Regions from separate parts of the Streptococcus huangxiaojuni genome, predicted to be linked through region 1. Evidence: predicted binding sites of a transcription regulator. Region 1 holds the regulator's gene; the other holds the start of a gene.

Region 1 (15,782 bases):
GCTCAAACAAGATAAGCGCTTAGATAAAAAAGCTGACAGAAAGATTGATATGGTAATTTTCAAAAAAATTTTTCATATTTTTGGCATAATAGTGCTTGCCTATTCTCTCGCATTCATTCCACTGCTTTTCCTTGGTCTTGCCCAAATGTTTGCCAATAAGGGGCTGCTTGATTCCTACAGCTATGATCTGCTGGATTTATTTTCAACGGGAATGGCTATTCTTTTCGTTTATGTACTGTATCGTCGCGATTCTGAAATTCTTCTTTTGGAAAAAGACGGGCTGCTCAAGAAATACGGTCTTGGTTTCTTAGCAGGGGGAGGTGTTTTATTCTTCATTTGGATTATTGCTGTTTCCTTAGGAATTTATAGGACAGAATGGATTTTTAAATGGAGCTATTTACCGCTTTTGATACCTTTGTTAATCGGCTATATGATTCAAGGAATGAGTGAAGAAGTTATTTTTCGAGGCGTTATGCAAAGCAAATTGAATAAGCTGCTATCTTCAAAAGCCTCTATTATCCTGACCGCTCTGGCCTTTGCTGCCATGCATTTAGTCAATTCTGGTATGACGGTCATTGCTTTCCTTGACCTGATTGTTTTTTCGCTAATCATGGGGATGATTCGCCAACAGGCAGACAGCCTCTGGTTTGTCAGTGCTTATCATTCAGCATGGAATTTTTTCCAGGGCCCTGTTTTTGGTAGCAGTGTTTCTGGAAATACGGCCAATGCTCTAGTTTTTCATTCAACTAATCAAAGCTCTCAGGTCTGGCTCAGCGGCGGAGAGTTTGGCTTAGAGTCTTCGGCTATAACACTTACCGTTGATATTATTCTCTTAATCTGTCTTTACCGATATTACTACAGCACTAATGCTTGGCCAAAGAGCAAGTAATCAGGGGGAGAGTGGCTTTTGCCATTCCATCTGAATGGCAAAAGCAGGGAGACTCTCATTTCTTCAGTGCTTCAGTTTATCGGTTGAGACAGAGCATCAGCTGATACAGCTACATCGCAGACTCATCATCTTACCCATCGACCATTATTTATGGAGGAATGCCAATGGTTATTAATATTTATAACGAATACGCCCCTTTGAAAAAGGTCATTATCGGTGATGCCAGCCGCTTGTTTTTTCCGGATACCAGAGAGATAGATAAAGAACAAGGTATACCGCTTTGGAAACAACTGATGGCTCAGACCTTTTATCACCTGCTTAAAGGAAAGCAAGTTCCTAAATGGTTGACAAAACCTTTCCAGAAAGAATTGCTTCACTTTGAAAAACTTCTGAAAGACCACTAGGTTGAAGTGCACCGGGTAAGACCTATCCACCCGGAAGCCTCAGAAGAGCCTGGTATGGCGCAGATGTATGCTAGAGACAGCACTTTATGTATTGGAGACCTATTGATTGAAGGGAACCTGAAAATGAGTATGCGCAAGAAAGAACGCCGCGGCTATCAATCGTTAATAGCAGCTAGTCAAAAAGATGGTAAGGTTGCTACCATGTCGCAGACAAAGTCAGCCTATCTTGAAGGTGGAGATGTTTTGGTAGACTATCCTAATGTATTTGTCGGAATTGGTCGACATGCCAGCAATTTAGCAGGGGTTGAATGGCTCAGAAAATGCCTAGATGACTCTTGGATAGTGATTCCAGTCCGCTTAAAAGACGACTCAGTTTTGCATTTAGATTGTTGTATGACGATCATCGGGCCAAAGACAGCCATCATATGCCGTGAGGTGTTGGAGGAGCTGCCAGAGGAATTAGAGAATTATAGATTCATTGAAATTGATAAAAAAAGCCAGCTTGAGATGGCTGGTAATGTTTTGGTTTTGGGAAATAATAAAGTTGTCGTGCAAAAGCGGCATAAGCGATTGCAGGAAGACTTGCGTGACCATGGATTTATCCCTCTGCCACTTTCCTTTACGTGGCATACCCTGCTAGATGGCGCCTTTAGGTGCGCTTCTTGCCCTTTGGAGAGAGGAGAGTAAACGATGCCAAACTCTTTAAACAGTTTTCATTTAAAACTCATTGCCATTGTATCCATGTTTATCAATCATATCGGTTATATTTTTAAAGAGGAATATGCTTGGCCGATATGGACTTTTGCTTATTTAAGCATTGGACTTCTAACTTATCCAATTATGGCTTATTTGCTAGTCCAAGGTTTTCACTATACTCGTAATCGTTGGAAATATGCTGGACGGATGGCTCTTTTTTGGATACTATCAATTCTGCCTTTCCACTATGCATTTGGTTACAGCGGTGCGGTCAATCTTGTCAATAATGTCATGTTCACGCTGATGATGGGAATCTTTCTCATGATGGCTTGTGAGAAAGTCATCAATCAGCCCTACCAAATCCTGCTTGTCTGTCTCTTTTCACTGGTAACGCTCCAATCTGATTGGGCTATTATCGGTATTGTTATGATTTATGGCTTCTACATCTCGCAGAAAAAAGACTGGCATCCAGCTTGGGTAATCTGGCTCTCTGCTATTTTGCTGATGCTCATCTTCTCAACAGCTATCCCAGACCGTAGCCTTTTGACAGGGAATGTTACTATTGATAGCTTATCTCGTCTGGGTATTTTAGGAACTATTCCGCTTTTGAACTGTTATAATCGCCAGCGCGGGTATAATCCCCTTTGGGTGAAGTGGGGCTTCTATTGCTTTTATCCTCTCCATTTGAGTCTGTTAGCGCTTATACTTTAAGGAGAGCAGAAGTTGTTAGACAGTAAGAAACTCACTGGTTCAAATGCCAAAAACAGAAATTTTGGAAGGTGTTACCGATAAAATCGTAAGAGATTAATTAAGAGCTATTATAGCCAAAGGAAAATTGATTGTTTTTACGATTGGATTCTAACTTGTTGCCTTATTTTGCTTTAATTTCAAAAATTCTTGGTAAAAATAGGCTCTTATAAGTAACCCAGATAATCAAATTCTTCAAAGGTTCGTTTGCTGCCTACAGCATTGACAATCAGCTTTTCAGAAAAAACGTGATTGGGGTTGAAATTTGTTTCCAGTGGAGCTGTTTTGGAAGTGCGAAAGCCGATAATATTGAGGTCATATTTTTTGCGGACATTCAGCTGGGCCAAAGATTTTCCCAGCCATGATTCAGGCAGGGTGAATTCAATAAACGAAATATCGTCTTCGACATGGATAATATTGGCGATAGAATGGCGCAGCAGGCTTGAAGTCAGATCTTTTGCTGCGCTGCGTTCAGGGGAAATAATCTGATTGGCGCCTAGACCGTAAAGAACTTCTTCATAATTTTCACCCCGTGCTTTAGCGATAATATTGCCAACTCCAAGTTTCTTACAGTGGATAAGAGCTAATGCAGAGGCTTCCAAATTATTTCCGGTCGCGATAATGACAGTGTCACATTGGTCTATTCCTGCCGCTTTTAAGAATTCCAAATCGGTAATATCGCCTACCGCCCCTTTTGTCACATAATCCGCTACTTCCTGTACATGTTTTTCTCTATTGTCCAGAGCGATTACTTCTTGTTCAAAACTTGCTAATTCGTAAGCAAGCGTTTTGCCAAAAATGCCTAAGCCAAGAACGCCAAAAATTTTATGTGCCATAACTTTCCTTTCTGTCAGCCAAGAGAAATATCGGTAGGGGTGTAGTGAACAGTTTTTTCTTTTTTCTGTAAGAGACTTAGCAGGACGGTAATCGGCCCAACACGACCGATAAACATAAGCAGCATAATGATTAAGCGTCCAATTGCAGACAGCTCCGGAGTGACATTCATTGAAACCCCGACTGTCGCTATTGCAGAGATAACTTCAAAAAGAAGAGCCATTGGATTTAAGTGTGAATCAGACAGCAGCAAAAGAAAATAGCCGCCCGCTCCTAAAGCAAAGAAAAAAATCAGGACGGTTAAGGTTTGCTTAATCGTTTTATTGTGAATAACCCGGTGTCTGAAGGTGACTTCTGACTGGCCGGCCAACTCAGATTTAAACAGTAAAAAAGTGACAGCAGCAGTCGTTACTTTAATACCGCCTGCTGTACCTCCGGGGGCACCGCCTACAGCCATCTGCAGCATATAAAGAAAATTTGTTGCGGTTTCTGTGTCCAAATAATTCAGGGTTGAAAAGCCAGCTGTCCGCATGGTAACAGTTTGAAAAAAACTCATCATAAACTGCTGTAAAACACTGTGGTGAGCCAGTGTACCGGCATTTCTTATTTCTGTCAGCCAGGAAAGTAAAGTTCCTGTTAGAAGAAAGACTCCTGTAGTATAGAGAATTAAGCGGCTCTGATTGCTTATAAAGCGGGCGGCACTTCTAGGACGGCGAGGTTTTCCCTCAAAATAGTGTTTCAGAACCTGAAAAAGTTCCATCCATACAGCAAAGCCTAGACCTCCGGCAACAATGGCAAACATCAAAGTAAAATTGACCAGCGGATTCAATAGAAAATCCTGAAGACTGTTTGTGCCAAAATTATCAAATCCAGCATTACAAAAGGCAGAGACCGCCAGAAAGATACTGTTAAAAACTCCTGAACGCAGCCCGAATCTGGGAATAAAATCAAACATGAGGATAAGCGCAGTTGCACTTTCAAATATCAGCGTTATTTTATAAACATTAAAAAGATAATGCCTTAACTCTGTACTGTCAGGGCGGCTGAGAGCCGACTGCAGAACACTTTGTGCTGAAATGCCAAGTTTCTGCCGCAGTGCAAACATGCTGACAGCAATTAAAGTGACAATGCCAAGGCCTCCGATTTGAATCAGCAGCATAGCGATAAACTGCCCCAGCCCATTGTAAACGTCACTGATTGGGAAGACAGACAGTCCGGTCACGCAGACCATGGAAACAGTGGTAAAAAGATGGTCATAATAGGATGTGGCAGGCGCATCGGCATAGTGAGCCAGAGGGAGGGAGAGCAAGAAACTACCGATCAAAATAAGCGCTAAAAAACTGATTGTTAATTTTTGAGTGACTGAGACAGTCCTTAATTTTCTGTAGGAAAACATTCCAGTTCTCTCCGTTTATAAAGGTTTTTTATTAGGAATTCCGGCTTTACGGGGATATTTTTTAGGAGTTTCTTTTTTCTTTTCCAGAATGATTAGGGTTCTGCCGTCCCCGTTAGGAAGCTTGTAGCTGTCACTTTGCAGGAGCTGTGTAAACAGCAAGTGCAGAGCGTTTTGAGACTGGGCCATCTCTTTTTCTGCTGCCGATGCCTTAAGAGCAAGAAGGTGGCCCTTAATTTTTAAAAAGGGCAGGGTCAGTTCTGCCAAGACCGGCAGAACTGCAACCGCTCTGGCGGTTACTATATCAAATTGTTCCCGAAACTCTTTGCGGCGGGCAAAATCCTCGGCTCTGCCATGGTAAAAATGGACGTTTTCCAGTTTCAAAGCTTCAGCCAGTAAATTTAAAAAGTGAATCCGTTTATTGAGGGAGTCAATAATGGTGACATCAATTTTCGGATAAATAATTTTTATAGGAAGACTGGGAAAACCCGCTCCGGATCCGACATCCAAGAGCCTGATTCTGTCATCCTTGATGGCTCCACGCAAAATAGGTGCCAGTGAATCGTAGAAATGTTTGAGATAGACCTCCCTTTCTTCTGTGATAGCAGTAAGATTGACCTTTTGATTCCATTGAGTAAGCAGTTTAAAATAGAGGTCAAACTGCTGTTTCTGCCAATCGGATAGTGTGATGCCGGCCTGTGACAGCTCTGCATAGAATTCTTCTGGTGTCATGTCTTCTCCCTTAGAGTGTTTTCTCTTATTCTACCATAAAACAGATAAGGAAATCATGAAAAAAATGGAAAGAAGGTATTTGCTTTCCTAAAATCAGGGAAATTGCTATAATAATAGGGCAAGGCAGATAAAAAGAAAAAGTTAGCAGTTTACTGTTTTGCTTATCTTTTTCTGCTTACTGTTTTTGTAAAGTCAGATTAATTATTTTTCAGGGCAGAGAGGATTGCTTGTTTTATAACTCTAAACAAACTGCCCCTTATTTTTAGATATCAGAGGAGATTGTGAGATGGTACTGGTTCTTGTTTTAATTGCTGTTCTAATTTTGCTTGTTGTTTGGGTAATAGCGGCTTACAATGGCTTAGTCAGAGGTCGTATGCATACCAAAGAGGCTTGGAGCCAGATTGATGTGCAGCTGAAACGCCGAAACGATTTAATTCCAAATTTGTTGGAAACGGTTAAGGGTTATGCTGCCTATGAAGAAAAGGTTTTTTCACAGGTAACAAAACTGCGCGCTCAAGTTGCAAAGGCTCCTACACCAAATGAAGCAATGCAGGCGTCCGACGCTCTGTCAAAGCAGCTTTCCAGCATTTTTGCTGTAGCGGAGAATTATCCTGATTTGCAGGCTAATAAGAGTTTCGTTAAACTGCAGGAAGAATTGGCTAATACGGAAAATAAAATTTCTTATTCCCGTCAGCTGTTCAATTCGACAACTGCTAATTATAATACCAAATTGGAAGTCTTTCCAACCAATCTTGTTGGGTCACTGTTTGGCTTTAAGCCAAGTCAGTTCTTAGAAGTTCCTGAGGAAGAAAAAGAGACGCCGCAAGTCAAGTTTGACTTTTAATTTTATCCGAATAAGAAAAAACGGATAAGTCCTAAAAGCTCGAAAAAGATGTCCTTACCTTGTGTTTTGCAGCACATCGGCTGGGCTCTGTTTTTCGGCCGCTCTTTTAACGGGCTTTGTATCTTGTTTGAATTGAACACGGGCTAAGCTCTGTGCAGTGAAATCATCTAGTGGATGATTTCAGCCCGAACCTAGAAACGGGAGAGTGAGGGGCTGGAAATTTGTGTCGTTACTTAGTTACCATCAGCCGTAAACGTCTGAAAGCTTTGTCGCCTTGACAGTCGACCGCACCTTTCTAGTCGTTCTGGCAGGGGTGCGTCTGCGAAATCAGAGATTTCGGACTTACCGCCATTTTCCTTTTGCGTTCTTAACGCCCTTTGTATCTTGTTTGAATTGAACACGCCCTAAAATCCTAGTGAAAAAGATGGCTGTCATCGTGATGCCAGCATCACTCGCCATCCCCTATTTTCATACGGATTTTTAAACGGGCTTTGTATCTTGTTGGAGGAGGGGTTATGCTTTATCAGCAAATTTCCAGTAATAAGAGACGGACAGTTGTTTTGCTGCTGGTCTTTTTTGTGCTCCTTGCTTCTATTGGGGGAGCTGCTGGCTTTTTATTATTGGACAGCTTGGAGTTAGGCGTCACTCTGGCTCTAATTATCGGTGCTATCTATGCTATCAGTATGATTTTTCAGTCAACTAATGTTGTTATGTCTATGAACAACGCGCGTGAAGTAACAGAGAAAGAGGCACCTGAATATTATCATATTGTTGAGGATATGGCGATGGTAGCGCAAGTTCCCATGCCGCGGGTCTTTATTATTGAAGATAAATCATTAAATGCCTTTGCGACAGGTTCCAGTCCGGAGAATGCGGCTGTAGCGGCTACAACAGGTCTTTTAGCGGTTATGAACCGGGAAGAGTTAGAAGGTGTTATCGGGCATGAAATCAGCCATATCAGAAATTATGATATTCGAATCTCTACAATAGCTGTTGCTTTGGCTAGTGCTGTTACACTGATTTCAAGCCTTGGCGGTCGGATGATGTGGTTTGGCGGCGGACGCCGGCGCAGCAACAGCCGAGACAGCGGCGGTTTGGGTATTTTGCTGCTTATTTTTTCCCTGATTGCATTGATTCTTGCTCCTTTGGCAGCCAGTTTAGTGCAATTGGCTATTTCCCGTCAGCGGGAGTACTTGGCCGATGCGAGCTCAGTGGAGCTGACCCGCAATCCGCAGGGAATGATTAACGCTCTGCAAAAGCTGGAACAGTCTCAGCCCATGGCTCACCATGTTGATGAGGCCAGCAGCGCTCTTTATATCAATGATCCGCAGAAAAGAGAAGGTGTTAAGTCTCTCTTTTATACCCATCCTTCTATTGCTGATAGGATTGAGCGCTTGCGTCAGATGTAAACTAGCAGAAAAGTGTCCTGTTTTTTAATAAAAAATAAGAAAAAGTTCTGAGGAACTTTTTAATTTTCTCCTTTTAGGACTAAAGGAAGAAGCAGGAGAAAAGCCGTAATAATAGCGTTTGTAATAAAGTTGACATCTATCTTCTAAAGAGATGACATTTTATTATTGTATAATATAGAAATTAAGAGTGATTTATTAGAAGGGTAAAAGCTGATGTTTTCCATAGCTGAGCTGAAGAAAAGACCGGAAGGAATCGATTTTGACCAGATTTTATCTGTTAGAGATGAGCTGATCGCGCGTAATCCTGACATTTTAGATGTCAAGGATGTTCGGGCAAAGGGGAATATCTCTTACGATGATGGGCTGTTTTTATTAAACTATGAACTGACTTATCTCTTGGAACTTCCTTCAAGCCGTTCGCTTCAGCCGGTTGTTTTGAAGCAAAAGCAGATGGTAGCTGAGGTTTTTGCGGAACAGTCGGAACTGACTTCTAAAAAAGAGCTTGCTGATCAGGACTTGCTGCTGCTTGTTGATGGACCGAATATTGATTTAGCAGAAAGTGTTATTGACAATATTCTGCTGTCAGTCCCTTTGCAGGTGCTGGCCGACGATGAGCAAACTGCTGCTGATTTACCGGCTGGGGAGAGCTGGGCAGTATTGACCGAAGAGCAGTATCAGTCCCTGAAAGCAGAAAAGAGAGAGGCGTCAAGTCCTTTTGCTGCTCTGGACGGTTTATTTGATGAATGAAGCCGTTTTCTTTAAAAAATATGAGAATCCCAGTTGTGAAAGCTGAAATTCTTTGCTATAATTTTTTTACAATTGCTCATACATGTATTAAATTATTGAGAAGTGAGGGTTTTGTTTACTCTTCTTTTCTGGCGGGTATAACATGAGAAAGATTTAAGTTTGTAGGGGTCTGTTTTTCAATTTGGACTTAGCACCTATTAACTCAAAATCACAAAGAAAAAGGGAAGGTGTAAAGTGATTAAGAAAGTTTTAATTATTGAAGATGAAAAGAATTTGGCGCGTTTTGTTTCCTTGGAACTGCAGCATGAAGGCTATGAAGTTCAGATTGAATCAAACGGGAGAAAAGGGCTGGATCTAGCTCTTGAAAAAGATTTTGATCTGGTTCTTTTGGATTTGATGCTGCCGGAGATGGATGGGTTTGAAATTACGCGCAGACTTCAGGCTGAGAAAAATACCTATATCATGATGATGACAGCCAGAGATTCTGTTTTAGACATTGTGGCGGGCTTGGACCGCGGTGCTGACGACTATATTGTTAAACCATTTGCTATTGAAGAATTGCTGGCACGGGTTCGTGCTATTTTCCGCCGGCAAAATATGGAATCCAGTAAAAAGGCACATGCAGCGCAAGGCTCTTATCGGGATTTGACAATGAATCCTCAGAACCGTTCTGTTCTCAGAGGGGATGATGAAATTTCACTGACCAAACGTGAATATGACCTGCTGAATATTTTGATGATAAATATGAATCGCGTTATGACACGGGAAGAGCTACTGGCAAATGTGTGGAAATATGAAGAAGCAGCCGAAACAAATGTTGTTGATGTTTATATTCGTTATTTGCGCGGGAAAATTGATGTTCCCGGCAAGGAGTCATATATTCAGACTGTCCGCGGTATGGGCTATATGATTCGTGAAAAGTAAGAATGCTCAAAAAAACAGCCAATGATTTTATGGCTGTTGTTTTTTCTCTATTAAATAAACGGCAGAAACAGTGAAACACTTTTTGAGATTTAGGGAATAATATTTCTGTTCTTTAGTAGATGAGCCCGGGCGCCCTCAGACTCTAAGCTTTAAAATATGAGGGCTTTTTCTATGCTGTCTGCTGGCTTTTGTTAATAAAGAAAATATGATAAAATAAGGGTTAAACAGTACTAATAGAAATGAGGTGTCTGTATGCGTTGTCCAAAATGTCATTATAATAAATCCAGTGTTGTTGACAGCCGTCAGGCTGAGGACGGCAATACCATCAGACGCCGGCGGGAATGCGAAAATTGCCGGACACGGTTTACAACTTTTGAGCGAGTTGAAGAGCTCCCGCTTTTGGTAGTCAAGAAAGATGGGACACGGGAACAGTTTTCCCGTGATAAAATTTTAAACGGTATTATTCAAAGTGCGCAAAAACGGCCGGTATCCAGCAGTGATATTGAAGCAGTCATTTCACGCATTGAACAAAAGGTTCGCAGTGAATACGAAAATGAAGTGTCCAGTGTCGTGATTGGCAATCTTGTTATGGATGAATTGGCAGAACTGGATGAAATTACCTACGTTCGCTTTGCCAGTGTTTATAAAAGTTTTAAAGATGTCGATGAGATAGAAAAACTTCTGCAGGAAATAACAAGCCGTGTGCCCAATAAAAAGAAAAGCAGTGAAAAAAATGAAACCAATTGATGATTTTTTCTATATCAAGGGGAATGCCGTTTCTTATGATTCACTAAATCTTATTCAGCTGTATTTTCCCATTATTGGGCAAGACGCCATGTCGCTCTATGACTATCTGGTCCATTTTTTTGATGAGGGCCATAAGCGGCATAAATTATCAGAAATTCTTAACCACCTGCAATTTGGGATGAAACGTCTGGAAGATGCGGTGTCAGTTCTGGGGGCTATGGAGCTGCTCGAGCTGTACGAAAGCAGCGGCGTCTATCATTTCAGGCTTAAGCAGCCTTTAACAAGGGATTTGTTCTTAGCTCATCCGGCTTACCGCCGTCTGCTGGCCAATAGAATCGGAGATGTTGCCGTGCAGGAATTAGCTTTGCAGCTTCCAAAAAACGCCCGTAATATCTCAAAAAAGTTCTCTGATGTTTTTGACAATCTGGAGACAGACAAAGCTTCTGTTCAGACCAGACCTGCTCCTCGTCTTGATTTGCATAATTTCCAGCGCCTGATGCAGCGGGACGGTCTGCAGTTTAAGGATGAAAAAAAGGACATTATTGCTCTCTACAGTTTGGCTGAAAAATATGACTTAAACTGGTTTGCGCTTTATAATTTAGCTAAAGAGACAGCTGTTAACCATTTTATTTCGCCCAAGCGTATGACGGTTAAAAAACAGCAAACGGCAAAAGCGCAGCGGCAGAAACAGCAAGATGAGATTTTCAGCAAAGAAGAGCAAGTGATTTTACGGGAGGCCAAATCGGCAGAAGCAGAGCTTTTTTTGGCTAAAATTAAGAAGGTTAGACGGGCGCGGGTCACTTCCGGTGAGAAAAAAATATTGGAAGATTTGGCTCAGATGCCCTTTCTGGATGAAGTGATTAATGTCATGGTGCTCTATACCTTCAATAAAACGAAATCGGCCAATCTGAACAAGGCCTATATTATGAAAATTGCCAATGATTTTTCCTATCAGCAGATTGTCAGTGCTGAAGAAGCAGTTCTAAAAATGCGCAGCTTTGCGGAACGTCAAACTGAGGTTAAATCAAAACAATCAAAAGCGGGCAAAACGAACATTCCTGAATGGAGCAATCCTGATTACAAAAATGAAACAACAGCAGAAGAACTGCAGGAACTAGCAGAGTTCAAGAAAAGAACTTTGGCACAATTGCGAAAGGATGGTGAGTAGATGGAAAAAGTTGCTCAGGCTATAAAGCACAGCAATAAAGCTCATTTATCACAAATCAACACCGATGAACTCAAGCAAGCTATTTTAGCTGATAAAGAAGTTGCAGACTTCATTGCGACTCACCGGCTGTCAAACCGGGAAATTGAACTCAGTCTCTCCAAATTTAATCAGTTTCGTATAGAACGTGATAAATTTTTAGCCGGCGATGCAACTTATCTCGCTAAAGGCTATGAACCGATTTTGGTGATGAATGAAGGTTATGCAGACGTTACTTACCGCGAAACAAAGGCCTTGAAGCTTGCTCAGGCCAAACAGGCTGTTGCCGAGCGTGTCAGCCTTGTCAATTTGCCTAAATCTTATAAAAATCTTACTTTTGATGATATCAGTCTGGATGATAAACGCAGACAGCCTCTGTTTATAGAGCTAACTAAGTTTGTCGCTGAGTATCCCAGCGCTGACCAAAAAGGTCTGTACCTGTATGGCGATATGGGGGTTGGAAAGTCCTTTATGTTGGCTGCTATGGCCCATGAGCTGTCTAAAGCAAAAGGGGCTTCGACCACACTGCTTCATTTTCCCAGTTTTGCTATAGATGTCAAAAATGCCATCAATACCGGAACCGTTAAAGATGAAATCGATGCTGTTAAAAAAGCTGAAATTTTGATTCTTGACGATATTGGTGCTGAGCAGGCTACCTCTTGGGTGCGCGACGAAGTGCTGCAGGTCATTCTGCAGTACCGTATGCTGGAGGATTTGCCGACTTTTTTCACCTCCAATTACAGTTTTAAAGATTTGGAGAAAAAGCTGGCCAATATTAAAGGAACAGATGAGACTTGGCAGGCCAAACGTGTCATGGAGCGTATCCGCTATCTTGCTAAAGAATTCTACTTGGCAGGAGATAACCGCAGGAACTGACTTTGGATAAAGAGATTGGTTGTGCAGTTTGAGTTTAATAGCCGGATTGCTTATGGCAGCTGGTGCAGACATAAGCTGTTTCAGTCAGGCTTCTCCCCTGATTTTTGAAATCTTTTTGTCTTGCTGGATGTTCAGTCTGATGATAGTGTTTTTTAAGGATAAACGAAAACTTTTTAATGAGGAGGAAAGATGGCCCTACCAACAGTTGCAATTGTCGGCCGGCCCAATGTTGGGAAATCTACATTGTTTAACCGTATTGCCGGAGAACGCATTTCTATTGTTGAAGATGTAGAAGGCGTGACACGTGATCGAATTTATGCTGTCGGAGAGTGGCTTAACCGCAGGTTCTCCCTGATAGACACCGGAGGCATTGATGACATTGAAGCGCCTTTTATGGAGCAAATCAAGCACCAAGCTGAGATTGCTATTGCTGAGGCTGATGTTATCGTCTTGGTTGTCTCCGGAAAAGAAGGGATAACGAATGCAGATGAATATGTTGCCAAGATACTCTACCGAGCGCAAAAACCAGTTGTTTTAGCTGTTAATAAAGTTGATAACCCGGAAATGCGCAGCACTGTCTATGACTTTTATGCTCTTGGTTTGGGGGAGCCTTATCCGGTGTCATCTGTTCATGGGCTTGGGACAGGAGATCTTCTGGATGCTATTACTTCTAAGCTTCCGTCTGAGACAGAAGAAGAAGAGGGAGATGTTATTAAATTCAGTCTTATCGGCCGCCCTAATGTGGGAAAGTCCAGCCTTATCAATGCTCTCCTTGGTGAAGAACGCGTCATTGCCAGTCCGGTATCCGGAACAACTCGTGATGCTGTCGATACCCCATTCACTGATTCAGCCGGTCAGCAGTATATTATGATTGACACGGCAGGTATACGTAAATCAGGCAAGGTCTATGAAAAAACCGAAAAATATTCGGTCATGCGGGCCATGCGGGCCATTGACCGTTCCGATATTGTTTTAATGGTTATCAACGCTGAAGAAGGCATCCGAGAGTACGATAAGAGAATTGCCGGTTTTGCACATGAAGCTGGGAAAGGATTGATTATAGTCGTCAACAAGTGGGATACGCTTGAAAAGGACAACCACACCATGCATCAGTGGGAAAGGGATATTCGTGATCATTTTCAGTATATTCCCTATGCTCCGATTGTTTTTGTATCGGCACTGACGAAGCAGCGTCTGCACAAGCTGCCGGAGATGATTAAAGAAATCAGTCAAAATCAGAGTAAGCGTATTGCTTCAGCGGTGCTTAATGACCTTATTATGGATGCAGTCGCTCTTAATCCGACACCGACCGATAAAGGAAAGCGCCTGAAAATCTTTTATGCTTCTCAGGTTGCCGTCAAACCGCCGACCTTTGTCATTTTTGTCAATGAGGAAGAACTGATGCATTTCTCTTACCTCCGTTTTCTGGAAAATCAGATTCGTGAAGCCTTTGCCTTCAAAGGTACGCCAATCAAACTGTTAACCCGGAAACGCAAGTAGAACACCCTATCATAAGTAAAAAAGAAATCCGCCCTGACAGTATTTTAGTCAGGGCGGTTTTTCATTAAGATACAAAGCCCGTTAAAAACGCAAAAGGAAAATAGGGGACTGACTGACGAATCGTCAGATTCTAAGTCAGGCCATCTTTTTCCCGCAGCGTTTAGGGCGTGTTCAATTAACAAGATACAAAGCCCGTTAAAAACGCAAAAGGAAAATAGGGGACTGACTGACGAATCGTCAGATTCTAAGTCAGGCCATCTTTTTCCCGCAGCGTTTAGGGCGTGTTCAATTTATTTTTTGTTGCAATATGTTAACAAAACAATGAAAATCCCCGTTTTTTCAGAAAAAAGCTGATTGTTTTGCTATAATAAGGAGATAAGGTAAAGGTGGTATAGTATGAGTAGAATGATTCCGGGCCGTGTCCGCAATCAAGGTATCGCGTTATATGAACAGGGGCTCCTTAAGATTATCAGCCATCGTGATCGGCTTTTGCAGGCTGATGTCGATGGCTATTCTGTCCAGTATGCTCTTGAGGATGAAGACATCTCCTGCCAGTGCAGTTTATTTGCCCAAAAACAGTATTGTGAGCACTTGGCTGCTTTAGAATACTATTTAAAAAATGATTCAGAAGGAAAGGAAGCCGCAGAGCTCCTGTCTTCCCGAAGCGATGATTATCAAAAAAAGCAAAAAAAGCTGTCTTTTGGCAGTATTTTTCTTGATGGTTTATCTGTTAATGAAGATAGGGCAACCCAGTACCGTTTGGCTGTTTCTGCCGCCCAAAATCCCTATTCATCTGACTTTTGGTGGACTCTGAAAATTAATCGTCTGCCGGATGCACGTGCTTATGTGATACGCGACATTAGAGCTTTCTTGCAAATTATCAAAAAAGAGGATTATTACCAGATTGGCAAGAATTACTATGAACCGCTTTCGTTTCTGCAGTTTGATACAGCCAGCCAAGAGCTTATTCGTTTTTTGTGGCGGATTATTCCCGACAAGCCCTCTGACGGCACCTACATTCTTCCAAACCATGGACGGCATCTCACCTTGCCCGGCGGATTTTTTGAAGAAGGGCTCAGCTTGTTCAAAAACCTTTACGATTTTTCCTTTACTGTAGATCAGCAGCATTATGCTGATATTGTTTTTAAAGATCTCGATGGCTCAGAAGGACTTTATCAGTTTGAAGTACTGGTACACCGCCAATTAATTGAACTGATTGTCAAAGAAAAAGATATCCAGTCTTTCTTTGATAATACTTATCTTTTTTACCAGGGGACCTTCTATCGGCTTAATCTTAAGCAAAGTAAAATTGTAGCAGCCCTGAAAACCCTGCCTTTAGAATCTGATTTGGCTAAGCATGTCCACTTTGATTTAGACGATCAGGCTAAGCTGGCTGCCAGCCTGCTGGATTTTCGCTGTTTAGGAACAGTTCAGGCCCCGAAGAGTTTCGAAATCAGGGATTTTTCTCCGCTTTTTTATTTTGATTTGGAAGAGAATAAGGCAATCCACCTATCCTTGGTTTTTGATTACGGAACAGTTAAGGTGAGGAGTAAAAAAGAACTGGGGGAGCTTTCCTTTGCCAGTCATTTTAAACATGAACAGCGTGTTTTTAAACTGCTGGAAACCGCCGGTTTTACTAAAACCTTTTCCAGTTATCATGAACCTCTGCAGGCAGAAGAACTGTATCCTTTCTTCAGCCAAACCCTGACTGAGTTTGCCAGTCTGGGGAAGGTCTTTCTATCTGAAGAAATGAAAGCTCTGCGCTTTACAGAGAAGCCGCAGCTTGCCATTAGTTCTTCCGGCAGTCTGCTGGATATTTCCTTTGATTTTTCTACA
Region 2 (15,782 bases), on a different contig from region 1:
GTGAATTTTATCCATTTAAGGAGCATGAAAAAGGGTAACTAAAAATTGAAATCCAGCCGCTATATTAATTAGACACGCCTTGACTTTATTCTAAAGCTAAAATCAAGTATAATAGTAATAAAGAATATCTGTCACATTTTACCCCATTATCCAAATAAAAGGGTGTTACTATGAATCCATATATTGAAGTTGTTAAGAAAAACTTTCAGCAGAGTTCTCGAAAAACTTTAAAAGAATCTCTATACGATGCTTTTCGCAAGACGATTATCCTCAGAGAGATTCCTGCTGGTGAACGTATCAATGAAAAAGAATATGCTGAGAGACTCAATATCAGCCGTACCCCCATTCGCTATGCGCTTCAGGAACTGACCAAAGAAGAGCTGGTAGAGCATATCCCTAAAATTGGGACTGTTGTCAAGGGAATCAGCATTTCTGATGCTTACGAGATTTTCGATATTCGTACAGCACTTGATACTTTAGCCACAATCAAAGCCGCACAATTGATGACAGCTGAAGATTTTAATGATTTAAAAGAACTCTTGGAGTACGGCAATTATCTTGACCGCACTGATCAAGTTGATCTTCTGCTCAAAAATTTCTCTGATTTCAACGCTTTTATCTACGACAAAAGTCAAATGCCCCGTATGAAGAATATCGCTGAAACATTAAGGGAATACCTTTTATATTTTAGAGATGTTTCAATCCGGGCAGCTGAGCGCCGCCATATTGCTTTAGAGGAGCACTGGCAGCTCTACGAGGCTATGAAAAAACGAGATGAAGAAACCATCAGAAGGGTAACCTCAAGGCATCTTGACCACTCCTTAACATTTATTATCCAAGAAATGGAGAAACGTCAAATTGACTGATCAATTCCCCCAAAAACTGGCTGCCTTCGCAGCTTCTGCTCTCCTCTATGAGCTTAGTCTGACTCCTAAACCCGGTTTAGTGGACCGCTCCAATAACGGTGCCCATCAGGACATGGATTTCCCGCTTTTTATTAAAAGTAGTATGAGCCTGCTTCCATTCTTCGAGGATTATGCAAAGGCTGGACTGAACCACACCGGTCCTTTACAAGCCTTATTTGATCAATCACGGTCAATCGGAATACGAGCCGAGCAGGCTATGTTCAGTGCCACAAAAGGCGTCAATACCCATAAAGGGGCAAATTTTTCCTTTGCTCTTATTCTTAGTGCGACGGGGTATTTTTTAAAACATCATTCCAAAACTCTTCCCCTGTCACCTGCGGACAGCCATGCGATTCTGCAGCTTATCCCAGCCATCTGCAGTTCTTCTCTGGAGAAGGATTTTCAGCATATTGACAGACAAAATCTTTCCTACGGAGAAAAACTTTATTTAGAGCACGGACTGAAAGGAATCAGGGGGGAAGCAGCCAGCGGCTATCCAACCCTTCAGAACCTCCTGCTCCCAGCATTAAGGCAAAGTATAGTGCACAGCTCAGCCGATGAAGCTTTTCACAAAGCTACTTTGCTTCTCATGGCCAACATTGAGGATGGGAATCTCATCCACAGAGGAGGAATTGCAGCCTGGCAGGAGGTCAAGAGGCAGGCTCGAGAGGTTCTCAGTCAAAATTTATCAGCAGCGCTGATCCGTCAGTGGCTCTTCGACTATGACCTCTCCCTTATCCAAAAAAATCTCAGTCCTGGAGGAACGGCTGATTTTCTGGCACTTGGTTATTTCTTTATGCAGGCAGAGGGACTTATCTAGATGCAATCCCTTTAAAATTTACAAAAACGAGCGAACCGGCTGTTGTATGCACATAAAACCGATTCGCTCGTTTTTTCAGATGATTAAAACAATTGTAAAACAGTGTTACACAAGCAGAGCCCTATTATGGCATATAAGCTTGGTACAGTCTTTCTATAGCAGCCTGCATCTCCTCAACAGAATGCTGCCTGCTGCGCCCACACTCTTTAGCAGGTCTGTCACAAATCAAACACGTTCTCTGAGGATAGCCTAATTCTTGGCGGGATAAACTCATGGGCTCCAAATAATGAGGATCCCGATACAAAACATCACTGTCGTATAATCTGGCAAGTGGTGAAGATTCCTCAAAAGCAATCATCAAACCTTTCAAAGCTTCAGGTGTCGAATCAACTATTAAAAAAGCCTCCGGCCCTACCTTAGCATTCTTCACTTGTTGGTGAAGAATCAAAATCTTATGCCCGTTTAATAATTGGATAATCGCTTCTAAGCCATGCAGGAATAAACGCTCAATAGAAGCATTATTCTTAATCGGGCCTGGGATATTACATTTAAAATCAAGAAGAACCTTGTCCCTATAAAGCCCCAGCAGCTGCTTCTGGCGTTCTAACCGCCATTCCCTGCCTGCTAAAACCTCCTGCAATGACACTGACGAACCAGATGAAAACATACTTACTCCTCAATAAGATACAAAGGCCGTTTAAAAATCCGTATGAAAATGGCGGTAAGTCCGAAATCTCTGATTTCGTAGACGCCCCCCTGCCAGAACGACTAGAAGGGTGCGGTCGGCCGCAGGACGACAAAGCCTTCAGACGTTTACGGCTTTTCTGATCAATTATTATTACAAAGCATGGTGTATACCATCTTTTTCACTAGGATTTTAGGCCGTGTTCAATTACATAAGATACAAAGGCCGTTTAAAAATCCGTATGAAAATGGCGGTAAGTCCGAAATCTCTGATTTCGTAGACGCCCCCCTGCCAGAACGACTAGAAGGGTGCGGTCGACCGCAGGACGACAAAGCCTTCAGACGTTTACGGCTTTTCTGATCAATTATTATTACAAAGCATGGTGTATACCATCTTTTTCACTAGGATTTTAGGCCGTGTTCAATTCACAAAGAAGGGGCTGTTCTAGCAACAGCTCCTTTTTTGCTTGTCAAATTACAAGAACATTCCAAAGACGATACTTCCGATAACCAATACTATGCCGCCGCCCAGACGTGAAGACAGCTGTGCATAGGAAATCAAATCCATCCGCTCAGAAGCACCGAGAACCGCCAAATCTCCGGAACCGCCACGATTTGCCATACACAAGCCGGCGGTGACAGCAGAATCGATTGGATAGAAACCTACTAAGTAACCGATAATGGCTGACCCTAAAATCGCCCCTATAATAATCATCAAAGCCATCACGACATTTGAAAAGGTGATAGCTGAGGCCAGCTCTCCGAGATCCGTATCAATTCCTACCCCGACCATGATAATCAATATCATATTTTTCGTAAAGAAACTCTGAAGAACAGTAGCAGCCTTACGAACATAAGCAGGAATAATGCCTAAGGCATTTGCTATTACCACAAAGATAATCATGTAAGCAAAGGTATGGATTTGAACGCCAAAGATTGTTGGCAGCAGGGCTTCGCTAAAAAGACAGCCTAAAGCATAGAAGGTTAAGGCCAGCAGGAAAGCACCTCCGTAGTCAACCATAGAGAGTTTGACATCATCTTTTTCTGCAGCAATCTCCTCTGAATTTCTCATCAAGGTTTTGCCGTCGCCGGTTAAGGTAGTGGCTCTTTTGCCGATACCGTTAAGAAGACCGGCAGCAATAATAGCAAAAATATTTGCAATGGTCAAAATCGTTATCGCAAAACTATAGTAGCTGGCTGCCGGCTGGCCAGTCGTTTTTTCATAAATTTGGCTGAGCGGCACTGCACCGGCACCATTACCGCCGCCCATAACCGGAAGGACATATCTGATGACCACATCAGCCGGATTTATACCGAATAAAAGTCCTGTGATAATCCCCAGCAAAGCTGCACCGACAACACCTCCTAAGATTGCCGGAATGTAACCTGCCATTGATCTGAGCAAAAGTTTCCGCTCAAGTCCCAAGATAGAGCCTGTGATTAAGATGACGATGAACAGTGTCAAGAAATCAGCATCTTCAGTAGCCCAATTCATGGCTTCAACATAGGTTTTCGGGATAACATTAAAATAAACCAAAGCCGAACTTCCGAGAAAGGCCAGTACCAAACCGCCGCCGATATAGGTGTTCCAAATAGGAATACGTTTCCCAATTTCATTGAAGACGACACCGATTGAAAGCATTATAGCAAAGGCTCCGCCCAAGTCAGTCGGTAAGGCCCCCATGTACATGGCTGTCACACAGATGACAATCAATACCGCCGCCAGATAAGGCGGCAAACCTAGAAATTTCACGTTTTTCATGAAATATTCCTCCCCATATATTAATGTAAAATATTTTTAACCGTATCAATCAGAGTCCCGTCCCGATATTCGATGAGGGCCACAACCTTATCGCCGTATTGGATCGGATCCGGATGTCCAACAACCTCATAAGCTTTTTCCTGCAATTCTTTGATAGTGAACTGAGGAACTTTCAGTTCTTTGAAATGTTCTGCCAAATCCGGCCGATTTGGATTGATGGCAATTCCGATTTCGGTAACGACAACATCTACACTGGTTCCCGGCGTAATAACCGTATTGACTTGTTCTACAAAGGTTGGAATCCGTCCCCGAACCAGCGGTGAGATAACCAAGCTCATCTTAGATGCAAAGGCTGTATCACAATGGCCGCCGGAGGCACCGCGAATAACACCGTCTGACCCTGTCATAACATTAACATTAAAGTTCGTATCGACTTCTAAGGCTGAAAGAATGCAGACGTCCAGCTGATTAATCACAGAACCTTTACTCAAAGGCGAGGCATACATATTGGCATCAATTTCATAGTGTTTATCGGCATTGCGGCCCAAAGAAAGAGCTGATGGATGGTCAAAATCCTGAACATCAATAATTTTGTCGACCAATCCTTCTTCCAATAATTCCACCATGGCGTTTGTGATACCGCCAAGGGCAAAATTTGCCTTAATGCCGTCTTTTATCATTTGTTCACGGATAAAGCGCGTCACTGCCAGCGAAGCACCACCAGTTCCTGTTTGGAAAGAGAAACCTTCCTTGTAATAAGGAGAATTGGTAATCACCTTAGCAGCATACTCTGCAATCAGCAGTTCTTTAGGATTCTTAGTGAAACGCGTTGCGCCTTTAGCGATACCATTGGGATCGCCAATAGCATCAACCGCAACAACATAATCAACATCAGTCTGAGGAATGCTGATAGGGGTATTAGGATAAGGCACTAAAGTATCCGTAATAATGACAACCTGATCCGCATATTTGGCATCAACCATAGCATAACCCAGAGAGCCGCAAGTTGCTTTCCCTTTAGTCCCATTAGCATTCCCATAGGCGTCAGAACTAGGGGCTCCTAAGAAAGCCACATCAATATGAATATCTCCTCTGGCAATGGCACGGGCTCTTCCCCCATGGGAACGAATAACAACAGGATTTTCCATAATTCCTTCAGAAATAGCTGCACCCAATTTATCACGCAAGCCGCTGGAAGTAATGTTGGTAATCACTCCATTTTTGATATGTTCGATCAAAGGCGCATGAACATTGGCGATAGAACTTGGAGCGATGCTCAGATTTTTGATGCCCATCTTAGCAATTTCGTCCATAACCAAATTCATAACATAATCACCTTCACGGAAATGATGGTGAAAGGAAATCGTCATACCGTCTTTAAGTCCTGTTTTTTCAATTGCTTCCCGAATAGATGAAAGTAATTTATTATCACGAGGCTTTACTGGCTTGATGTGACGGCTGGATTCTTGATAGTTCTTAACGGCAGCAAGTTCCCCCGAAAACACACCGTACTCTTCAGCATACTTTGCTGGAATATCTCGTCCTAATGTATTTAAAACCATATTCACTCTGCCTCCTCTATAACTCCTGCAGCCTGTGCCAAAGCTAAGGCTCGCTGGGCACGTTCTACAATCGGTTTGTCAATCATTTTACCATTTAAAGAAATGACACCCGATCCTTTAGCTTCAGCCTCTGCTATTGCCGCCATGACTTGCTGGGCATGGCTGATTTCTTTTTCCGTAGGGGTAAAGACATCGTTGACCACCGGTATTTGACGGGGATTGATAACTGATTTACCGTCAAAACCAAGCTGCTTAATCCTTTCCACTTCACGTCTGAAATTATCCATATCATTGACATCTGAGAAAACAGTATCAACTGCAGCAATACCTGCAGCACGTGCTGCATGAACGATCATAGACCGGGCAAAGAGAAGCTCCTCTCCGTCCTTTTCCGGGTAGCGTTTCGTTTTCATAGCTGTGACATAGTCTTCTGCACCTAAAGCAATTCCGACCACACGCTCATTGGCTGTCGCTATAGCCAGAGCGTTAAAGACACCGACTGGCCCTTCAATGGCACAAAAAATCTTGGTCGAACCGACTGGACGGCCAATACGCTCTTCAACTTCGGTTATAGCATCAGCAACATCAATAACATCTTGAGCTGTTTCAGTCTTGGGCAGTCGGATACAGTCAATACCCGCACGCACCATAGCCTCAATGTCATCACGTCCGCCCGCAGCTAAATCGTTAATACGAACAATCGTTTCAGTGTCTCCGAAATCAAATGTTTTGACTGCCTGATAAAGCAGGAAGCGGGCACTATCTTTTTCTTTAAGCGATACGGAGTCCTCAAGGTCAAACATGATAGAATCCGCACCGTAAAGATTAGCATCTCTCAGCATAGCCGGATTGCTAGCTGGAACAAACATCATGGTTCTTCTTAATCGTTCCATTGTTCAATCTCCTCCCAATTGATGGATTCTGCCTGACCGCTGGCACGATGGACTGCTGCAATCAAACGCGCTCTGATGGTACAGTCCAGAGCTCCTTGATCTTTTACAACTAGCTTAGCATCCTGAACACCCATAGAAGACAGAGTCTCTTGAATGACTTGCCGAATTTGGGCTCCAAACTGCTTTTCAACTGAACTGCTTAACTCCAATTCAATCCCTCCGCCAGAGTTTTGATCAATTAAAATCTGGACATCTGATGACTCCAAGGTGCCGGCGGCACCCTGCTGTCTTAGTTCAAAATAGCTCATAAGCTTCAAGTCCTTTCTATATTTTGCTTAATATACTGGTAGGTTGAGGGGGGAACCAAAGGTTTAATCTGAGCAAGTTTGCCTTTCTGCCACAATTCACGGACACGAGAAGCACTGATGACTTCACCGGACTGCTCTATCCTTTCAACAACAATAAGCTCAATGGCAGGCGATAAAACCCTGCGTAACTCCTGATTATAAATAGCTGTAACCGGTGACTTAGGTTCTGTTCCTAAGAAGCGGTGTGTTAAACCCAGAGCCGGAACGATATGCCGTTTAAACAGCTGGGCATCCAAATTAGCCTGTATCCTTGCCACATTCTCTTCTTCTGACAAAAAATAAGACGGAAAGGTAGCTGTTGAGACCATATAAGGACCGGTCTCAACAACCTTTACCTGCTCCAAATGTGCCACACCGGCCTTAACTAAAGCAAAGCGATCCTTAAAAGAAACAGCAGAGCGATCTTGAGAAACTACAAAGAGATAAAGGCTGTCCACCACTTTCACAGCCTGCTCTACCAAATAGAGATGGCCTTTAGTAAAAGGATTGGCATTCATGACAATTGCACCCTTTGTATGCCCCTGCATCCTGTTTGTCTTTAAAACAGCAAGGTAGCTGTCCAACCCCCTGACGGCTTTTTCCATGAAGACCAACTTATCCGGCACTCGAGCCAGTTCTCGAAATCCCAAATGTTCAAAAGAAAGACTGGCATCCGGTTTCGTATAAAGATAGCAGCTCTCAAATGTTTCAAAAATCAGAGATTCTAAATGGGAGATTAAGCTGCTGATAACCGTGCCTCCCGTATGATAACTGTCAACTGCTACACACTTAATGACATTATCAAAAATGCTGCCTGTGGCTATCAGCTTTTCCCCATCGTAGATGCCGTATACGGCATCTATAGTGTCTTCCTCACGAATTCCATTTGCTTTTAAGAGATTTAACCAAGCTTTTTTTACATTAGGCTGCTGCTGTACCCACAAGCGCTCGACAAGCATTTCATTCCCCATTCTAATCATCTAAACTTAAGCAGGCTTTTTGCTCCTATCAGCCGAAATACTGCAGCAGAACACCTGCTGCAACTGCTGAGCCGATAACTCCTGCTACATTAGGCCCCATAGCATGCATCAGTAAGAAATTTGAAGGATCTTCTTCAACCCCCACTCCCTGGACAACACGTGCTGCCATAGGAACAGCAGATATTCCTGCTGCACCAATCATTGGATTAATTTTTCCTTTGGTTAAATGATACATCAGCCTACCCATAAGAACACCTGCTGCTGTACCGGCTGCAAAGGCAATTAAACCAAGTATAATAATCTTTATCGTGTCCGGCGACAGCAGGACCTCAGCTTCCGCTTTGGCACCTACACTGACCCCCAGCAAGATAGTAATAATATACATCAGCGAATTAGAGAGAGTTTCTGTAATTTTGGGAACCTGTCCGGATTCTTTAATCAGATTGCCCAGCATCAGCATCCCGATAAGCGGAGCTGAAGACGGTAAAATCAAGACCGTAAAAATGGTCACAATAATCGGGAAAAGAATTTTTTCCTTTTTAGAAACAGGACGCAGCTGCTGCATTTTGACCTTGCGCTGCTCTTTAGTCGTTAATGCCTTGATAATAGGCGGCTGAATAATCGGAACCAAGGCCATATAAGAATAAGCGGCCAAAGCAATCGTTGACAGCAGATGGGGGGCCAACTGACTGGTTGTATAAATAGCTGTCGGACCGTCTGCACCGCCGATAATACCAACGGAAGCAGCCTCAGGACCCGTCATATCGAGCATAATTGAGCCCATCAGAGCCACAAAAATACCAACTTGGGCTGCACCTCCCAGCAATAGAGTCTTAGGATTTGAAATTAAAGGCCCAAAATCTGTTGTCGCACCCAAACAAAGGAAAATAAGCGGTGGGTAAATTCCCTTATCCACTCCCTGATAGAGATAATAGATCAGTCCTCCGCTTACCCCGTCAGCAGGGGGATCCATCAAGCCTCCCAGAGGCAGGTTGACCAGCAGCATACCAAAAGCAATCGGAATTAAAAGATAAGGTTCGTACCCTTTGGCAATCGCTAAATAAAGAAACAGACAGGCAATTCCAAGCACAATAATTGTCTTAAAGTCAAGAGCCATTAATCCCGAGGAATCCAACATTTCAATTAGAGCGTCTAACATAAACCCCTCTCCCTCTCTATAATGTCATCAGGACTGTCCCTGCTTCAACTTGTGTTCCTTTATCAACAAAAATCTGATTGACAACACCATCTGCCGAAGCAACTACAGCACTTTCCATCTTCATCGCTTCCAAGATACAAAGGGTATCTCCTGCTTTAACACTGTCTCCTGCTTGAACATTGAGAGAAATAATCGTCCCCGGCATAGGGGCAGTAACCTCTAGTCCACCTTCGTTACTGCTTGAGGCGGATGCTTGATTGTCCGATGAAGCCGACCCAGACTGACGAGCCTGATTCAGCTCTTTCTCCGAAATCTCTTCTAAAGTCACATCATAAGTCTGACCATTGACCGTAATCTGATATTTTTTCATACAAAACTCCCTTAATTAAGATGCAAAGGCCGTTTAAAAATCCGTATGAAAATAGGGGATGGCAAGTGATGCTGGATCACGACGACAGCCATCTTTTTCACTAGGATTTTAGGCCGTGTTCAATTATTTAATCCGTTTAATTGCGGTAATACGATACTTTTTGTCTTGCTTGTTGTCACTAGCAACAGCTAAAGCTGTAAGAGCTGCTACTAATTTTAATTCTTCGTTATCAGCTAAAGTCTGTCCCTTTTCTTGAGAAGCCGGCTGTGCCGGCGAAACACTGTCAGCGCTCTGTGAATTTTCAATGAATCTAAACCCTTCGATTATAAACATCAGACCGACTAATACAACCATAACGACGGTTATCGCAACAACCGAGAGGCTTAATGCCTCCATGATACTGATATGTTCCATTGCTCCTCCTGTTAAATCAATAAATGAGAGTGCCCGTCACCCAAGAAATACAGCTCTGACTTCTGTCATCCTATTAAAAACTGGCGCTTTTTCCCCATTTTATACCTGACAGAGTCTGGTATGATGGCTCAGCTTGTCTGCAGTAGCCTACATGACAGCCTGAATCCTAATAATCTCATCATCAGCCGGTTCCTGATTATCTTGGGGCAGATATTTTTGCTTCAAAAAGTCTTTTCCCAATTGCGGGAACATCGCATAGATCAGCACATCTTCTTCAGAGCGTGCCAACCCTTTCAACTCCTGCTTCATTTGGTCTAACTCCGGTTCCAGCAAGTCTGCAGGACGAATGGTAATCACAGGTTCATCCTCAACAATCTTTTGCTTGACACTGTCTTTAATCGGAGCAGGGGATTTGCCGTATTTACCGCAGACATAATCTTTTATTTCATTTGGGACCATCTTATAGCGTTCGTTGGCTAAGACATTAAAGACAGCCTGCGTTCCAACCATTTGGCTGAGAGGTGTTACAAGAGGGGGATAGCCAAGATCTTCCCGTACCCGCGGAACCTCTTTAAGAACTTCCTCATAAAGATGCTCAGATTTAGCTTGCTTGAGCTGAGAATAGAGGTTGGACAGCATACCCCCAGGAACTTGATAGATCAAGGTCTGAGGTTCCAATCCCATCATCTTTGGAGCCAGAACCCCTTCCTTGATATATTTTTCCTTAATAGGTTTAAAATAGTCACTGATAGCCACCAGAGCATCATCATCCAAGTCCACTTTAAATCCTAGCTCTTTTAAAACAGTACTGAGACTTTCAGTAGCCGGCTGGCTTGTCCCACCAGCCAGAGGAGAAATAGCTGTATCGATAATATCTGCTCCAGCCTCGACAGCTGCTAAATAAGTCATCTCAGAAGTCCCGCTAGTTGCATGTGTGTGAACTTCTATCGGAAGATCCGTTACTTCCTTCAATGCAGGAATTAAGGTTCTCGCAGCAGCTGGTGTCAAAATACCTGCCATGTCTTTGACACAAATAGAATCAGCTCCCAAAACCGCCATCTCTTGAGCCAGCTGCTTATAATAGTCGATAGTATGAACAGGACTTGTTGTGTAGCAAATCGTCAGCTGAGCGTGCTTGCCGTTTTTCTTGACAGCTTTCACACTGGCTTCTAAATTGCGTACATCATTCAGAGCATCAAAGATACGGAAAATATCCATGCCATTTTGTGCAGCAGATGTGATGAACTGTTCGACTATATCATCAGCATAGTGGCGATAACCAAGGAGATTTTGGCCACGCAGCAACATTTGCAGTTTCGTATTTTTTGCTCTTTTTTTAATTGCCCGCAATCGCTCCCACGGATCTTCATTGAGGTAACGAACACAAGAATCAAAGGTGGCTCCTCCCCAGCACTCCAAAGCATGGTAGCCTGCCTTATCGAGCTGCTCCATAATCGGCAGCATCTCATCAGTCCGTAAACGAGTAGCCATCAAACTTTGATGAGCATCGCGCAACACTGTTTCTGTAAACATGATATGTTTCACAAAGTTATCCTCCTTTACGATGAGTATAGCCCACAATATATTTTTGGTAGGGCTTACAATCTTGTCTTACTTGTTTTGGTAGGGCTTACAAACTATTATACAACTTCAAAATTCAAAAAAAAGCCGAAAGACACCAAAAAAACACAAAAAACACTTGAAAAACATCTCGAAAAACACCTTTCCCATGATTGCTAAACAGGTACAAAACAGAAATCAGATTTCCACATCGCTTTTCAGTATACAAAAAAAGTGAAAGCAAACTCAGTCAGCCTGAATTTTCTCCCACCCTAATACAAGATACAAAGGCCGTATTAAGAAGCTCCGATATTTCTGCGGATTTTTAATGTCAGCATGCCTTCATTATGTTCAAGAGTCGCTTGGTCAATAGCCCTTCCCAGCAAACTGTAATCATGATCAGTCCCATGACCTCCCAGCAAGGCATTATAGTACTCATCAATCTCCACTTCACGCTCTGTATTAAGATCTCTCAGCAGGTGCTTAAAATGATCGGGAATATCGGGAGAAGGAGCCGTAATACTCAGTTCAAATTTATCCTTATCAAGTTGAAAAGAGACATCGAATTGATAGTATTTATGCTCTAAAAAATAACCAATCAATTCTTTCATAATACGTGTCGCCTTGTTTTTTTCACTAATCATAACTACCAAGCCTTACCTTTACGTTTATTCTTCTGAACTTCTGCGACGAGGCAGGCTTTCCAATATCGGAACCAAAAAGGCTGCTACAAAACCGCTGGAAAAACCATTATTATAAAGGCACAGTCCCAAATGGAGATCAATAACACTCTGTGTCATATTAAACTGGAGAAACCCTGCTATCATCCCTACTATTATACCATAATAACCAGCAAGCGGAGCCAGTGAAGTACCAAATAAGAGAGATAAGGCAAAGCCAATCGTCCCGAAGGATTCATTAGCAAACCAAGCGGCCAGAATGACCCCAAAAGCCACAGGCAGAGTATTGCGCAGGTGTTTCCCAAAACCAGCAAAACCGATGATAGACATGAGACCGCCTGCAATAGGGCCATTCAGTTGGATCCTAAGAACCAGTAATAAACTCAGATAAACCATTCCTAAAAGACCCATGTTAAAAAAGGCAGTTTTACGGCCGTACTTAATGACAAAATCATCCGGCAGACGCCCGACACGGTGATTCAGTTTGATGAATTTCGTTTTAAAGTCCTGAAAATCCAGCTGAATCAGAGCTTGTCCAAGCATCAGCAGACAAACAGACAGCATATAGATTAAAATATAGTCATGTGCTTCTGTACTCAGCACTTGAGCTGTCGGAATATCAAATTGAAAATAGCGTAGACAGGCATAAACAAACATACCGATAACTCCGGATGTAAAACCAATGTTGTAAAGAGTGTAGCCTTGATGGAACTTCAAAAACGCTTCGGCAAGAGGGGGAGTAACCAGCCCCAAAACTAAACCCAGGGCAATACCGCCTAACACTGAAATGAATGACAGGCCATGCGAAAACATGACATAAGAGACAGCAGGAGCCATACAAGTTGTAAATAAACTGATGGAGGTGTAAAGCTTAAAAGATTGATGTGACAGCTTGGCGTATAAGATAACTCCTAAAAGAATAGGCAGGATATTCAATAGATGTGTCCCAAAAAAGGAATGCCCTACAAAAATGCCTATCGCTGCCATCTGAAAACCAGTCAGATGGGTCAATTGGTTGCGAATGTTTAAATAATAAGCAATGGCAAGGTGCAAAGCAGCATTAACAAAGGTTGCAGCTATACCTGCCACAGCAAAAAAATCATGGATTAAATAGGTCTGCTGGAGTAATAAATGAGCATAATCCTCCCACCAAGTTGTCTTGGCAGGAGACAGCAGACCAAAAATAAAAGTTCCTATAGCCAATAAAAGAAGATTATCTTTTTCCCAATTCAGTTGCCGCAGCTGGCTTATCCGCATCTTTTCAGTCCTCCTTTACCAAACTTCCCTAATACTAAAGTAACCTAACTGATGATAAACAGCAAGGTTTTTTAGTGTGTTTTTTAAGCGCTTACATATCAGATCTGTCTGTTTCCTGTCCTCCGGCACTGATTTCACTGTATATGCCAGCGTTTGATCTTTTTTAGAGAGCTGGTTTAAATAAGATGAAAATGCAGATAGAGCAGCCCTTAAAATTAACTTCAGCTGTTCGATTTCGGCACCTTATCTTTTTTAAAATCAATTCGGACTGCCTGCTGAACTGTCTTTCTGTCTGAAATCTGTCCGCTTACCTAGTCAAAACAGCACCAACACTACATTTCGTGTTCAACAAAAATATCAAACACAATATATTGTGTTTTTTCGAGAAAAAGTTCTTGCTTTTTTTATTTATTTTGTATATCCTAGATACATATGACTTTTCCAGAAACGGAAAATTTTTAGGAGGAATTACTTATGTCACAAATCACGCTGTTTTCAAAAAACAACTGCATGCAGTGCAAAATGACCAAAAAATTCTTGGAGCAGCATCAGGCGGATTTTACAGAAATTAATATCGATGAACATCCGGAAAAGATCGACTATGTTAAAAGCCTCGGCTTCACTGCCGCTCCTGTAATTGAAGCAGGTGACCACGTTTTTTCAGGCTTTCAGCCTAATAAATTAAAAGAAATTATTTAATTTTAAGGCTTCATCTCAAAAAATAAATGGAATGAAGCCTTATTATATGTAAAAAGCAATATTATAAAAGGAATTTTAGATAAAATGAGTCTCAAAAATCTTGGCGATGTTTCCTATTTTCGTCTTAATAATGAAATTAACCGTCCTGTCAACGGACAAATTCCGCTTCATCGGGACAGAGAAGCCTTAAATGCTTTTTTTGCGGAGAATGTTGAACCTAATACAATGAGATTTGACAGCATTACCGACAAAGTCAATTACTTAATAGATAATGATTACATTGAGTCTGACTTTATTCATAACTATTCACCAGCTTTTATTGAAAAATTAGCAGCAGACATTCAGGCTCAGGGATTTCAGTTTAAGTCTTTTATGGCTGCTTATAAATTCTATCAGCAATATGCTTTGAAAACCGATGATGGTGATTTTTATCTCGAAAGTATGGAAGATCGGGTCATGTTTAATGCCCTCTATTTTGCTGATGGCAACGAGGAGCTGGCGCATGATTTGGCCATCGAAATGATTAATCAGCGCTATCAGCCGGCAACGCCTTCATTTTTGAACGCCGGCCGAAGCAGACGGGGTGAGCTGGTCTCCTGTTTTTTAATTCAGGTAACAGATGATATGAACGCTATTGGCCGATCCATCAATTCTGCTCTGCAGTTATCACGGATTGGCGGCGGAGTAGGCATTTCTTTGTCCAACCTTCGTGAAGCCGGAGCACCGATTAAGGGATTTGCAGGCGCAGCTTCCGGTGTTGTACCTGTTATGAAGCTGTTTGAAGACAGCTTCTCCTACTCGAACCAGCTCGGTCAGCGTCAGGGGGCCGGAGTGGTCTATCTCAATGTCTTTCATCCGGATATTATCGCCTTTCTTTCAACCAAGAAAGAAAATGCTGACGAAAAAGTTCGTGTAAAGACCTTATCCCTTGGAGTAGTTGTTCCCGATAAATTTTACGAGCTGGCGCGTCAAAATGAAGACATGTACCTGTTCAGCCCTTACAGTGTTGAAAGGGAATACGGTGTGCCTTTTAATTACATTGACATCACTGAAAAGTATGATGAACTGGTTGCCAATCCAAATATCACTAAGACCAAAATCAAGGCTCGGGATCTTGAAACTGAGATTTCTAAACTGCAGCAGGAATCCGGCTACCCTTATATTATTAATGTTGATACAGCCAACAGGAGCAACCCGATTGACGGAAAAATTGTAATGAGCAACCTCTGTTCGGAAATCCTGCAGGTTCAAAAACCTAGCCTGCTCAACGATGCTCAGGAGTTTGTTGAAATGGGAACCGATATTTCCTGCAACCTCGGTTCGACCAATGTTGTCAATATGATGGCTTCGCCTGATTTCGGCCGCTCAATCAAAGTTATGACACGGGCTTTAACCTTTGTGACCGATGCATCGCACATAGAAGCGGTACCGACAGTGAAACATGGCAACAGCCAAGCGCATACCTTTGGTTTGGGCGCAATGGGGCTGCATTCTTTTCTGGCTCAGAATCATATAGCCTACGGCAGTCCAGAATCGCTTGAATTTACCGATATTTATTTTATGCTGCTTAATTACTGGACACTGGTTGAATCCAACAATATTGCCCGTGAGCGTCAGAAGACATTTGTTGGTTTTGAACAATCTAAATATGCTGACGGAACTTATTTTGACAAGTATATAACCGGCCAGT

What was found. Region 1 encodes NrdR, which represses ribonucleotide reductase genes. Its sites were predicted from a motif close to ACACNATATATNGTGT; they were not measured.
Region 2: nrdH (glutaredoxin-like protein NrdH) is a predicted target of NrdR. The motif match lies at 13,755-13,770, and genes of this name have one in related genera.

What each region holds. Positions count from the first base shown of each region.
Region 1 is NZ_JBFQEG010000001.1:249,043-264,824, forward strand. It holds gene AB3329_RS01170 (CPBP family intramembrane glutamic endopeptidase) at 50-889, shown strand; gene AB3329_RS01175 (hypothetical protein) at 1,054-1,293, shown strand; gene AB3329_RS01180 (dimethylarginine dimethylaminohydrolase family protein) at 1,348-1,980, shown strand; gene AB3329_RS01185 (TraX family protein) at 1,984-2,700, shown strand; gene AB3329_RS01190 (potassium channel family protein) at 2,904-3,572, opposite strand; gene AB3329_RS01195 (TrkH family potassium uptake protein) at 3,587-4,966, opposite strand; gene rsmG (16S rRNA (guanine(527)-N(7))-methyltransferase RsmG) at 4,982-5,695, opposite strand; gene AB3329_RS01205 (LemA family protein) at 5,982-6,539, shown strand; gene htpX (zinc metalloprotease HtpX) at 7,055-7,948, shown strand; gene AB3329_RS01215 (YceD family protein) at 8,162-8,695, shown strand; gene AB3329_RS01220 (response regulator transcription factor) at 8,930-9,619, shown strand; gene nrdR (transcriptional regulator NrdR) at 9,872-10,366, shown strand; gene AB3329_RS01230 (replication initiation and membrane attachment family protein) at 10,353-11,534, shown strand; gene dnaI (primosomal protein DnaI) at 11,535-12,446, shown strand; gene der (ribosome biogenesis GTPase Der) at 12,636-13,946, shown strand; gene AB3329_RS01245 (pilus expression-regulating Snf2 family helicase) at 14,343-15,782, shown strand, end outside.
Region 2 is NZ_JBFQEG010000004.1:109,867-125,648, reverse strand. It holds gene AB3329_RS04155 (GntR family transcriptional regulator) at 171-866, shown strand; gene citG (triphosphoribosyl-dephospho-CoA synthase CitG) at 859-1,725, shown strand; gene citX (citrate lyase holo-[acyl-carrier protein] synthase) at 1,850-2,392, opposite strand; gene AB3329_RS04140 (2-hydroxycarboxylate transporter family protein) at 2,885-4,171, opposite strand; gene citF (citrate lyase subunit alpha) at 4,192-5,733, opposite strand; gene AB3329_RS04130 (aldolase/citrate lyase family protein) at 5,736-6,626, opposite strand; gene citD (citrate lyase acyl carrier protein) at 6,614-6,934, opposite strand; gene citC ([citrate (pro-3S)-lyase] ligase) at 6,940-7,944, opposite strand; gene AB3329_RS04115 (sodium ion-translocating decarboxylase subunit beta) at 7,982-9,112, opposite strand; gene AB3329_RS04110 (biotin/lipoyl-containing protein) at 9,129-9,482, opposite strand; gene AB3329_RS04105 (OadG family transporter subunit) at 9,606-9,896, opposite strand; gene AB3329_RS04100 (oxaloacetate decarboxylase subunit alpha) at 10,044-11,441, opposite strand; gene AB3329_RS04095 (hypothetical protein) at 11,753-12,100, opposite strand; gene AB3329_RS04090 (DUF1576 domain-containing protein) at 12,125-13,393, opposite strand; gene nrdH (glutaredoxin-like protein NrdH) at 13,868-14,092, shown strand; gene nrdE (class 1b ribonucleoside-diphosphate reductase subunit alpha) at 14,177-15,782, shown strand, end outside.